One region of the Anaerobacillus sp. ABA4_114 genome, then DNA from elsewhere that is predicted to be linked to it. Evidence: riboswitches for the same ligand, from Rfam matches in the RefSeq annotation. Region 1 holds a riboswitch; the other holds the start of a gene.
What was found. Region 1 has a riboswitch for S-adenosylmethionine ahead of msrA (peptide-methionine (S)-S-oxide reductase MsrA). Riboswitches for the same ligand answer to the same signal wherever they lie in the genome.
Positions count from the first base shown of each region.

Region 2: linked by a shared signal. The riboswitch ahead of ACXAEY_RS04225 (PLP-dependent aspartate aminotransferase family protein) and the one ahead of msrA (peptide-methionine (S)-S-oxide reductase MsrA) in region 1 are both predicted to bind S-adenosylmethionine.

Region 1 covers NZ_JBSWUM010000001.1:2,087,067-2,093,734, reverse strand. The annotation lists gene ACXAEY_RS10500 (carotenoid biosynthesis protein) at 1-481, opposite strand, end outside; gene ACXAEY_RS10495 (phytoene desaturase family protein) at 499-2,004, opposite strand; gene ACXAEY_RS10490 (glycosyl-4,4'-diaponeurosporenoate acyltransferase CrtO family protein) at 2,191-2,709, shown strand; gene fni (type 2 isopentenyl-diphosphate Delta-isomerase) at 2,699-3,733, shown strand; gene ACXAEY_RS10480 (Na+/H+ antiporter NhaC family protein) at 3,808-5,211, shown strand; SAM riboswitch class I at 5,295-5,408, shown strand; gene msrA (peptide-methionine (S)-S-oxide reductase MsrA) at 5,507-6,154, shown strand; gene ACXAEY_RS10470 (alpha/beta hydrolase family protein) at 6,200-6,668, opposite strand, start outside.
Region 2 covers NZ_JBSWUM010000001.1:861,636-868,303, forward strand. The annotation lists gene metX (homoserine O-acetyltransferase MetX) at 1-453, shown strand, start outside; gene ACXAEY_RS04220 (O-acetylhomoserine aminocarboxypropyltransferase/cysteine synthase family protein) at 457-1,755, shown strand; SAM riboswitch class I at 1,773-1,885, shown strand; gene ACXAEY_RS04225 (PLP-dependent aspartate aminotransferase family protein) at 1,960-3,738, shown strand; gene ACXAEY_RS04230 (aliphatic sulfonate ABC transporter substrate-binding protein) at 3,760-4,764, shown strand; gene ACXAEY_RS04235 (ABC transporter permease) at 4,783-5,613, shown strand; gene ACXAEY_RS04240 (ABC transporter ATP-binding protein) at 5,626-6,381, shown strand; gene acsA (acetate--CoA ligase) at 6,378-6,668, shown strand, end outside.

The DNA.
Region 1 (6,668 bases):
CCTTCACAAGGTATGCAACAGGATCGATTATCAAATCGATCAGAACTGCAATAAGTGCTCCTATTAGGGAATATGCAAACCACTTTAGTAGTGAGTCATTCATCTTCTTCAAAAACTGAGCAGAAAGAACATGGGTAACAGCTACGACCATCACCCATGCAAATCCAATTCCGATCGGAACCTCAGCGATTTTATAGCCAAAGTCTCCTGAATAGTTGTATTGACCAAAGATCCATCCGTAATGAACACCAAGTGATTCCGCTGCCATGCTCATGATAAATATGAAGATACTGATCGACGTTCCTAGAGCCTTACCGAACGTTCGAATAAAATAAAATGTAGCTAACACGCCACAAAGAATGAGGAAGAAAGCATTTGCCCATTCAAGAAATGGGGGTAGGATGTCGAATCCAACGAGGATGATTCCACATCCATACCAAAATAGAAATAAATTAAAGACGATTTTATCTAGTTTGAGCATGTAATGAAGATCCCTTCTTAGCCAGTTTGTTCTTCAGATAGTTTAAGGTCTTCAGCGATTAAATCAGCTGTTAGCTGACCTGATAATGTTACCATCGGTACGCCTCCACCAGGGTGAGTCGATCCACCGACAAAGTAGAGGTTCTCTACAAGGGAGCTTCTAGAAGGAATCTTGAAGCCGCCGTTAACTTTGCGATCAGTCGCAACCCCGTAGATCGAACCACCGTTTGAACCATATAATTCACGGATGTCATCAGGAATAAATTGATATTCAAATTCAATCGATTCCCTGAGACCTTCCATTCCCATACGTTCTAGTTTGTCGAGAACAGTTTCTCGGTATCTCCCTCGGTATTCTTCGAAACTCTCTCCGGCTTGAAGTGGAGGAACATGAGTCAACACGAAAAGATTTTCTTTCCCTTCAGGTGCTTGCGAAGGATCCGATTTAGAAGAAATACCAATGTATACTGTTGGATCATCAGCCGGAACACCCTCGTCGAAAATTTGCTGAAACTCACGCTTAGGATCTTCTGAGAAGAAGAAGTTATGGTGTTGAAGCTGATCGAACGTCTTATTGACACCAAGTAGTAGGACGAGACCTGATACAGTAGGAGTGTACTTCTTCAGTTCTTGCTTCACTTTGTCAGCACCAGGTTCTTGCTTCAATAAAGTATCGTGAGCTGGAATGCCCTCAAGGTTACTAACGATCAAATCTGCTTCCATCACATGACCACTAGATAATCTCACTCCAACCGCTTTCTTATCCTTTGTCATGATTTGAGTAACTTCTGTGTTCACTTCAACATCAACATCTAACTCTTCTAGGAGTTTCAACATCCCTTTGGCAATGTTATACATGCCACCCTCGACGTAATAGATTCCGAGCCCAAGTTGCACATAGACTAGCTGTGATAAAATTGCAGGAGAATGGTATGGAGATGACCCGATGTACATGACAAAGAAGTTGAACAGTTGACGAAGATGCTTGTCTTTTAAATACTTTTCTGTTGCCTGATTCATCGATTTCATTGGATCCATCGCGAGCAAGTCCTTAAACGAGTGAAGCTTTTGCATATCTTGTATTCCAGAAAGGCTCTTGCTATAAAAGCTTTTTAAGCTCAGGTCAAACATCGATTTGCAATAATCTAAATAAGAAAGGAAGTTCGAATAATCTTTCTCTGATTGTTTATGTACCTCTGAAAGCATAACTGCTAAATCACTCGTTACATCGATCTCAGCACCATCTTCAAAAAACGTTCTCCACTGAGGCTCAATACGTGTAATCTTCATATAATCACTTACATTTCGATCAGCACTTTTAAACAGTCTTTCTAAAACCCATGGCATCGTGAGAATGGAAGGTCCTGTATCGAAGGAAAAGCCTTTTCCAGAACGTTTGTTAAGTTTCCCGCCTGGTCGATCATTTTTTTCGAGTACCGTTACATCATGACCATCTGCGGCTAAGCGAATGGCTGCAGATAATCCACCTAGTCCTGCACCGATTACAATTGCTTTTTTTCCCATACTTTTCTCCTCCTCAGTGTAAATAAGGTCTATACGTCGACTTTTTTCACATGCGGCTGTATAGTGTAAGTATAACCTTTGTGAAAGTAAGATGACAGTCTTGGTGTGTTCTCTGCTCTAAAACGTATGACTGAACTATTACCTTAAATGAAAGACTGTAAACAAATAATGAAAGTTGGGTAGCCCATGCAAGTATTTCATCTATCGATTGCCGGTTTGATCGTAACTAACGTTTTTGCGTGGCTTGCCATACATGTTTGTATCTCTTATTTCTGTTTGAGAGTCCCTGATTCCTTCTATGAGTCCTTCATAGTAAGGAATCGTATAAAAAGCTTTGAAGCTAGTTTATATGAAAGTTTGAAAATCAGGTATTGGAAAACGATTTTACCGGATGGTGGCGGCGTTTTCAGAGGGGGTTTTAGAAAAAAAGGACTTAAAGCGCTTACGGTTGCGTACGTTAGCAAGTTCATTGTTGAAACGAAACGAGCGGAAATCAATCACTGGATTCTAATACCGCCTTCACTATTATTTTTCTTCTGGAACCCGCCTCTAGTAGGTTGGATTATGGTCGGGTATGCACTCGTTGTAAATATCCCTTTCATCATGATTCAACGGTACAATCGGAACAGACTTGAACTACTTTTACCTAAATTAAAGAAAAAAGAACAACGTAGGAGGTCTACCGTTGAAACCTATGGAACATGATCTTACAGAAAAACGAAAGAATGAACATATCGACATATGTCTTACTGAAGAAGTAGAAGGGCGAGGTATTACAACCGGACTCGAGAAGTTTAGATTTAAACACCAAGCTCTGCCTGAGATTGCTTTTGATGAGATCGATCTCTCAACTTCATTTCTAGGTAAAAAAGTATCTTCGCCTTTTTTAATCAGTTCGATGACTGGTGGTACGAAAAGGGCATGGGAGATCAACAAGCGGCTTGCGAAATCAGCTGAAAGAGAAGGATGGGCTCTCGGTGTAGGATCAATGCGGGCAGCGATTCAAGAAGACCGATCAGCTTATTCTTTCGAAGTAAGGAAATACGCTCCTACGATCCCCATCTTCGCAAATATTGGAGCCGTACAGTTAAACTATGGATTTACTATAGATGAATGTAAAAAAGCAATCGAGCTTGTTGATGCAGATGGTCTTATTCTTCACGTAAATCCTCTTCAAGAAGTGTTTCAGCCTGAAGGAGATACCAATTTTAAAGAACTATTGCCTAAAATTGAAAGTGTCGCGAAGGCACTCGATGTTCCGGTCGGGATTAAAGAAGTAGGAATGGGAATCGATGGAGATACTGCAAGGCGGTTGGTAGAAAGCGGAGTAGGCTTTATTGATGTAGCTGGTGCAGGTGGAACATCATGGATTCAGGTCGAGAGCTATCGTTCACATCAGAGTATGAGAGAACAAGCAGCTGAAGCGTTTCAAAGTTGGGGGAACGCTACCGCTGAATGTTTGATCGAAGTTCGAAATGAACTCCCACAAGCGCCGATCATTGCAAGTGGAGGTCTTAAAAACGGTGTTGATGCCGCCAAAAGTATTGCCTTGGGGGCTGATCTTGCAGGGTTTGGCCGAGCACTTCTTCATAGCGCAGTAGACGACAGTGAAGAAGCGCTATTAGACCAGCTGAGACGAATTCAGTTCGAACTACAAACTGCTATGTTTGGAATTGGCGCGTCTTCGATCGCGCAACTCAAAAAAACAAATTTGCTTCGTCAATCGTAGCCGGAGAATTTACTCCGGCTTTTTGTATAGCACCCTTTTCCGAGCACAAACTAACCGGAAAGGGGGAGTGAAAAATGGATTGGCTTTCGATCGTACCGTTCTTGGTCGTTATTCTCGTAGCGATGAAGACGAAACTCGTTATACCTGGATTAACAGCAGGGTTACTAACAGCTTCGTTTATACATAAGCCTCAACCTATAAAAGGACTCGAGCAATTTTATCAATTTATTATGAGTGGTTTAAAAGATGAGAGCAACATTAAAATCATCATCTTTTTGTACATGTTTACTGGTCTCATCGGAATGATGAAATATACTGGTGGAATAAAAGGCTTCGTTCGATTCGCTTCTGGAAAAATCACTTCGAAAAAGGGAGCGTTATTTTTAACATGGTTATCAACGCTCGGGACGTTTAGTGCTCCGAGCTTTCGCATCGTTACGGTTGCCCCGATTATGAAAGCACTCTTGAAGAAAGTGAAGATGACCCCTCAGGAACTTGGCTTTGTGATTGAAACCACAGCAACTCCAGTAATTGTTCTAATGCCGATTGCGACTGCGTTCGTTGGCTATATGTCCTCTGTAGTCGACCTTTCTTTAAGGGGACAGGGTCTTGAGGGAGATGGCTACAGATTGTTTTTGCAAAGCATTCCGTACAATTTTTTCTCAATATCGATTCTTATCATCGGATTTTATTTAAGTTTCTTTCATCATACGAAGATCCCGGCTACTGATGCAGGGAATATGGAGAAAGAAATCGATGACAAATGGGAAGATTGTCATCCTGTTGTTTCAAAAGATCTTCCGGCAAAACCTATGAACCTTTTGCTGCCACTAGGAGGAGTAATTTTCCTAACGCTTTTAATCACATATTGGAGTGGGTATGAGAAAGGGTTCAAAAGCCCAGTACAGGCATTCATCGAAGCAGATGTATTAGATGCGATGGTCTTCGCTCTAATTACAACCGTTTTGTTAACGTTTCTATTTTATTTATTTCAGAGGTTCTCATTAAAAAACCTTGTCACGTTCTTTATTGAAGGCGGTAATGATATGATGTCTGTCATCGTATTACTAACGATCGTTTGGGGACTTGCTTCTTCTGCTGAAGCATTAGGATTTTCTCAGTTTGTAACGAAGAACTTAAACTGGATTCCTGCATTATTCGTGCCACCGGTGTTATTCCTGGTGGGGGCATTCATTTCATACTTCATTGGCTCTTCATGGGGGACTTGGGGAATTCTTATGCCTTTAGGAGTCTCTCTCGGTGCTACCACAGGAACTTCATTGCCACTCGTAATCGGTGCTGTGTTTGCTAGTGGAACGTTCGGTGCTTTTTCGTCACCACTTAGCGATAATACGAATACAATAGCAAAGATACTTAAGTTGAACACGATGGCTTATGCTTCCTTTAAGCTAAAACCTGCACTGATCGGTGCTAGCGTATCAGCAATCGGATATTTTTTAATTTCTTTGTTCGTTTAGCACACTAATGCAAGCTTTTCTATTGACACCTACTGTTACAACCTTTAATATTGTCATTAACTTAATAATCCTTTTCAAGGATCTTCTTATTCAGAGAGGTGGAGGGACTGGCCCTTTGATACCTCGGCAACGGATTCCTATAAATGTTATACGGGAGCACCGTGCCAATTCCTGCGGCGAAAGTCGGAAAATAAGAAGAGGCGATCGGTAAATCCAAACCCTCTTCTGTTCGGGCAGATGAGGGTTTTTTATATGCACTCCTCATCATACAAACTACTTCAAGGAGTGAATGGAATTGCAGAAAACGTCAGACAAAAAACAAATGATAATCAACCATCTTCTAGGAAAAGGTATCTATAAGGAACAAGGCAAACAGCTTTACATGTTAACTCTGAGTGAGCTCGAGAAGGTATATACAGAGAAAGCTGTTCAAAATAGCAACAACACTTGGAGAAATGGAGTGGAAAGAATGGAAAAAGCGGTATTTGCAGCAGGATGTTTTTGGGGAGTAGAAGCACTATTTCAGCAGCTGAACGGTGTCGTGTCTACTTCAGTAGGATTTACAGGTGGAAGTACGATCGATCCTTCTTATGAAGAAGTCTATAAAGAACTTACTGGTCATGCTGAAGCGGTGCTTATCGAATATAATCCAGCGATTATTACGTATGAGGAACTGCTCCAAGTTTTCTTTGATAATCATAATCCCACATCTTTGAACCGTCAGGGTGAAGATGTTGGTACTAGGTATCGTTCCGCTATTTTTTATAACTCAGATTCGCAAAAGACTTCAGCAGAACTTGCACTGAACGAGCTTACTGAAGCAAAACGTTTTAAGAAGCCAATCGTAACTCAAATTGTTCCTGCAGCGAATTTTTATAAAGCAGAGGAGTACCATCAGAGCTACTTAGCAAAGCGTGGACAGTCTTCTTGTAAAATTTCATAATTTAAAAAAGAGGCTTTCCCTTTGTGGGAAGCCTCTTATATTTTATTATCGGTTAACGCCAATGTGATCTAAGAATATTTTTCCTCTTTCTGATTGATCAAATTGAAATGTTATGGAGGTAAGGGTATCTGGTTCAAACGTGTTGTTTTGTTCAATAAATGTACTCATCGGTATGTTGAACGTTTGAAGGACCGGTTCTGTAAGGGCTCCGAATCGCGCTTCTTCATAGAACTTCGTTTTTGTGTGCTGAATCGGTAGCACAGGATGCATACTCATCACATCGCTCAATTTGACACTAGCAGATTCCCCGTTTTCAGATGTGGCTGTTATTGTGAAATCCACAAAAACTTCTTCTACTTCAGATACATTCGCCGCTGCAAACGTTAAGGAGCTATCTTTCTTAAACGCGTAAGGATCTTCTAACGCTTTGGTAAACGAAAGCTTGTATGAACCATTCCTAGAGTAGTCGTGATTCCATTTAAGGTAGACGCCGTGATTATCTCTCACTTTATTT
Region 2 (6,668 bases), 1.2 Mb from region 1:
GCAACAGCACGTATGATCGGAATGATTTCATACCGAACAGATGAGATGTTTCAGAAGAAATTTGGAAGAAGGGTCATTGCAAAACCTGAAGATCACCATGAAGAGGCTCTTTACGACGTCGAATCTTACCTTCATTACCAGGGTAAAAAGCTAGTTGGTCGGTTTGATGCCAATAGCTATTTGTACTTATTAAAAGCAATGGATAACCATGATATTACCAGGGGAAGGGACGCACCGATTGAAGAAGTGAAGGCAAATGTTTTAGCAATTAGTTTTAAAGGTGATTTAATTTACCCTCCTAAAGATCTTGAAGCTTTATTTTCGCTTAAGGCGCGTTTTACGATCGTTGATACAAAGTATGGTCATGATGGATTCCTCGTTGAATTTGATAGATGGGGGCAATTGATTAAAGAACAATTACAAGAACCGTCAAAAATACAAAGGAGTGGATAAGAGATGGCAGAGAAGCGTTATAACCTAGAAACGATTGGCATCCATGGTGGTTTACAGGCAGATCCAGCTACAGGAGCGAGAGCACTACCGATCTATCAATCCAACGCGTACAAATTTAACAGCACGGAACATGCAGCTGATTTGTTTGGTTTAAAAGAAGAAGGGTTTATTTATTCTAGAATTGGTAATCCGACGGTAGGAACGCTTGAAGAACGGGTTGCGGAGCTTGAAGGCGGAATTGGAGCACTCGGTCTTGCAAGTGGTATGGCAGCTATTACAAACGCGATTTTAAATATTGCGAATAGCGGTGATGAAATTGTTTCTGCTTCTACTTTATATGGCGGGACATATAATCTTTTTTCAACGACGCTTCCTAAATACGGAATAAAAACCAACTTTGTTGATCCGAAAGATCCGGAATCGTTTAGAAGTGCGATTACTCCTAATACAAAAGCAATTTTTGCAGAAACGATTGGTAATCCAGGTCTTCACGTACTCGATATCGAGAAAGTGGCTGAAATTGCTCATGAAGCTGGCATTCCGCTTATCATCGACAATACCTTCGCAACACCATATTTATGTAGACCGATCGAGCATGGTGCTGATATTGTTATTCATTCTGCGACGAAGTGGCTTGGTGGTAACGGTTCAACGATGGGAGGTTTGATCGTCGATAGTGGAAAGTTCGATTGGAATTCATCTAAATTCCCAGGCTTTATCGAACCAGATCCTTCCTATCACAACATCGTTTATGCAGAGGCCCTGCCTGAAGCAGCTTTCATCATAAAAGCTCGTGTTCAACTATTACGAGACACAGGCGCCTCATTGAGTCCTTTTAACGCTTTCCAAATCGCATTAGGAATTGAGACACTTCACGTTAGAATGAAGGAACATGTTGCAAACACGCGTAAAATCGTTACCTATTTGAAAGAAAACCCCGCAGTTGAGTGGGTGAGTTATCCTGAAGAAGAAAATCATCCGTCAAAGACCTTAGCTGCAAACTATTTACCAAAAGGTGCGGGAGCCGTAGTCGTCTTCGGAATAAAAGGCGGCCGCGAAACCGGAGCAGGAATTATTAACTCAGTAAACCTGTGGTCACATGTGGCAAACGTTGGGGATGCAAAAAGCTTGATCATTCATCCTGCAAGCACAACTCACCAGCAGTTAAGTGCAGAAGAACTAACCGCTGCGGGTGTTCGAGATGACTTGATCCGCTTGTCGGTAGGCATCGAACATATCGATGATCTTATCGACGATTTGGATCAGGCAATTTCAAAAGCAAGAATAGAAGCAAGTGTATAGCAAAACTAAATAAATCACTCTTATCCAGAGAGGCAGAGGGACTGGCCCGATGATGCCCGGCAACCTTTAAGCAAGATGCTTAAAAAGGTGCTACTTCCTGCAGAATAGCTACTATTCTGAGAGATAAGAGGAGGCAAAAGCCCTCTTCTTATTGAAGTGGGCTTTTTTTATATTTACTACAACACAATTACTGGAGGAATTACGATGACACAACAATATCAGTTCGACACACTTTCCCTACACGGAGGCCAATCCCCAGATCCAACGACTGGCTCGAGAGCAGTACCGATTTATCAAACGAGCTCGTACGTTTTTCATGATAGTGAACATGCCGAGCGATTATTTTCCCTTGATGAACCAGGAAACATTTACTCCCGGATTGGAAATCCCACGGTGGATGTTTTTGAGAAACGAATGGCTCTGCTTGAAGACGGGGTCGCAGCGGTTGCAACTTCATCAGGTCAGGCAGCAATCGCACTTTCTATTCTGAATATCGCAAGTGCGGGTGACGAGATCGTAGCGGCTTCTAACTTATACGGCGGTACTTATAACTTATTTGCGGTAACCCTCCCGAGATATGGGATCAACGTAAAGTTTGTCGATCCAACAGATCCAGAAAACTTTAGAAAAGCGATAACTGATAAAACAAAAGGCGTTTTCGCTGAAATCATCGGGAACCCAAGCTTGTCTGTACTGAATGTAGAAAAAGTCTCAGCAATCGCACATGGAGCAGGCATTCCATTGATCGTCGATAATACGTTTGCCACTCCATACGCATGTAAGCCACTCACTTTAGGAGCAGATATCGTTGTACATTCTGCGACGAAGTGGATCGGTGGCCACGGTACATCGATTGGAGGAGTAGTCATCGACGGAGGTCGTTTTAATTGGAACTTTCCGAAGTTTCCAACGTTCACTGAACCTGACGATAGCTACAACGGCATTCGCTATGCGATTGATTTTGCGACTCTTGCGTTCAGCACAAAATTACGTGTCCAGCTCCTTCGAGACTTTGGGTCTTGTTTGAGTCCATTCAATGCCTTTCTTCTTTTACAAGGACTTGAGACGCTTCATCTCAGAGCGGAAAAACATAATGAGAATGCACTTAAGCTAGCAACCTATTTACAAGATCATCCTGCAGTAGAGTGGGTGAGCTATCCTGGTCTCCCAAGTCATCCTTCCTATCATGATGCGAAAGAAATTTTAACGAATGGTTTTGGTGCAGTTGTGAACTTTGGCATAAAAGGAGGAAAGGAAGCAGGGCGTAAGCTCATTGATCATGTTTCACTTTGGTCTCACCTTGCAAATGTGGGGGATGCGAAAAGCTTGATCATTCATCCAGCGAGTACGACTCATCAGCAGTTGAGTAGAGAGCAGCTAGAGAAAGCGGGAGTAAAAGAAGAACTGATTCGCCTATCTGTCGGTGTAGAAGGTGCAGACGATTTAATCTTCGACTTGGATCAATCGCTTCGTAAAGCGGCAGGTCTAGAAACGGATACTCGTATCGTCATCAATGATGAAGGTGAAATTCAATGGGCACTTCAAAGTCCTTATGAAAAAGAAGTGATCGATGGTGTTGAAACGCAAAGACAGAAAACACTTGCCGTCGTTGGTCTAAGTGGGAACGAATCGCGACCGAGTCACCGATTAGCAAGGAAGATGCAAAGGCTAGGTTACAAGATAATCCCTGTGAATCCGAAGGCAGATACAATCCTAGGTGAAAAAGCGTATCCCGATTTAAAAAGTGTCCCACATTCAATTGATGTCGTGCAGGTGTTTAGAAGTCCTGAGGCAGCTGTTGAAATCGCAAGAGAAGCAGGGGAGATCAAGCCACGCATATTCTGGCTGCAAGAAGGGGTGGTATCTGAAGAAGCTGCACAAATAGCAGCAGACGCTGGTTTACAAGTTGTTCATAATCGATGCACATATAAAGAAGCCCAGAGGCTAAGAGGCACGATTTCAACATATGCATGTGAACTTTAAAAAGGAGAGGGAGAAACCATTATGAAGAGAATTCCATGGATTGATTTAAGAAGTTTCGTTGCACTCGCACTGATCGCGGCGTTGATTATTAGTGCAGGCTGTTCTTCTTCAGACGCTTCTTCAAAAGAAGGGCCTGATGAAATCAGAGTGGATTACGCTTACTATTCTCCTACTAGTCTTGTCGTGAAGAAGCAAGGGCTTCTTGAAGAGGAGTTTGAGGACGAGGACATCAACATCGAATACGTATTGAGTCAAGGAAGTAACAAAGCGCTTGAATTCTTAAATAGTAACAGTATTGATTTTGGTTCAACGGCAGGTGCAGCGGCACTGATGGCAAAAGCAAAAGGAGCACCGATTAAAAACGTGTATATTTATTCAAAGCCAGAATGGACAGCACTCGTTACTGGAAAAGATTCAAGTATTCGTAGTGTAGAAGATTTAAAAGGTAAAAAGGTAGCCGCAACGCTCGGTACGGATCCTTACATCTTCTTGCTCCGTTCTTTGAATGAAGTGGGGTTAACTCAAGATGATATCGAACTTGTGAATCTTCAACATGGAGACGGGGCATCTGCCTTAAGTACTGGTCAGGTAGATGCTTGGGCAGGACTGGACCCTCATATGGCGCGTCTTGAACTAGAAACAGGAGCAGAACTTTTCTATCGAAATGCAGATTTGAATACGTATGGTTTCTTGAACACACGGACAGAGTTTGCTGAAAAATATCCTGAACACGTGAAACGAGTGATTAGCGTTTACGAGAAAGCTAGAAAATGGGTGATCGAACACCCGGAAGAGGCAGCTGAGCTATTAGCTGAAGAAGCTGATATCCAACTTGACGTAGCAAAAAAGCAGCTTGAAAGAAATGATTTTTCAAGTCCCGTTCCTGGTGAAGAACAGAAGAAAGCGATTGTTGAAGCAGGAAACGTACTACAAAAAGGGGAGATTATTGAGCCAGATGCTGATATTGAAACGTTAACGGATGAATTGATCGATCCATCGTTTGCGGAAGAAGTCATCCAGAAATAGAAAGGGGATAAGAGATCCATGGCAAAAAACCATACGGAAGCAATCCCCTTAAAGGGGGTTACGGGTAAAGCCTCGCCTAAACCGTTCAATTTACATCCGATTCTTATAGGAAGTATTCTCCCTTTCATATTGTTAGTTGTTTGGGAAACGCTGAGTCGGTTAGGGGTGATCCCTTCCTATCTACTTCCAGCTCCAACAGTAATCTTTAACACGATTGTCGATCTAGGAGCTGATGGCTCTCTCTTTGGCCATATTGGAATCACGCTTTATCGGATTTTCTTAGGTTTTCTCTTAGGAGCGGGGGTTGCCTTAATACTCGGATCTTTTGTAGGGATTTATCGTAAAGCTGAGCAATTTTTTGATCCGATCATCCAAGCCTTTCGCTCGATTCCATCGCTAGCCTGGGTTCCTCTTTTTATCTTATGGATGGGGATCGCAGAGGCATCGAAAGTGACACTGATTGCAGTAGGCGTGTTTTTTCCAGTCTATCTGAATGTTGTTAGTGGAATTTTGAGCGTCGATCGTCAATTGATCGAAGTAGGAAAAATGTATGGATTAAATAGTTATCAATTAGTAAAACGAATTATTCTCCCTGCTTCACTACCTTCATTTCTTATCGGCCTTAGAAGTGGTCTAGGGCTTGGATGGATGTTTGTCGTTGCAGCTGAATTGATGGGTGCAAGTCAAGGATTAGGATATTTGCTGGTTCTTGGGCAGAACACATACTCACCAGAGCTAATTATTGCAAGCATCGTTCTCTTTGCTCTGCTTGGAAAAGTGAGCGATGCGATATTGAAGGTAGTCGAGAACAGATCGCTGCATTGGCAGGATCGAATGGAACAGCGGTAAGGGGGAGTAAAAATGAGTTTACAAATACGAAATGTGAGTAAAGAGTTTGAGAGTCGAAAAGCCATTAGCAACATTTCGTTTCATGCAGAAAGTGGCGAAATCATCGGGATACTTGGAACGAGTGGGTGTGGGAAGAGTACATTGCTACGAGCGATTTCAGGATTAGATACATCGTATACCGGCGATGTCATCATCGATGGAGAGGTGTGCAACCATGTTGATGAGAAATTAGGATTCATTTTTCAGCAGCCGAGGCTTATGCCATGGTTATCCGTCATAGACAACGTATCGTTTGGTTTAAAAGGAACGAGAGAAGAGAAGCGCTCAAGCGCAGCGAAGTACCTTGATCTTGTTGGCCTAAAAGGCAATGAAAAAGACTTTCCAAAACAGCTTTCTGGTGGAATGGCGCAGCGTGTTGCGATTGCAAGGGCGCTTGTAACATCCCCGCAGTATTTGTTATTAGATGAGCCTTTTAGCGCACTCGACGCATTTACGAAAATGAAGCTTCAAGATCTATTGTTAGAAATATGGGAGTCTTACAAAACAACGATTCTGCTCGTTACTCATGACATTGAAGAAGCGCTATACCTTTGTGACAGGCTCATCATTCTTAAGGGTCAGCCTGGAAGGAAAGAAGAAGAAATCATAATCGATGAACCACGACCTCGATCTCGAGGAAGTGTAAAACTCGCAGAATACAAAGAACAAATTTTAGAGAGGTTGGAATTGACCACACCTGCAACCGTCAGTGGAGGGACCAGCATATGAGCATTACACTACCAAAACAGATTTCATCTCAAGCGAAGTATACGAACCTTGAAAGTTATGAAGAAGCATACGCAACATTTCAGTGGGAAAGTGTCGATCATTTCCTCCATCGTTCTGGGAAAATGAACGTCGCTTATGAATGCATCGACCGACACGTTGAAAATGGATTTGGAAATAAAGTTGCATTGCATTATGTTAATGAAGATGAAAAAAGATCGTTAACGTTTGAAGAAGTGAAAATCAAGACGGATCATTATGCCGCTGTGTTAAAAAAGCATGGGGTAAAA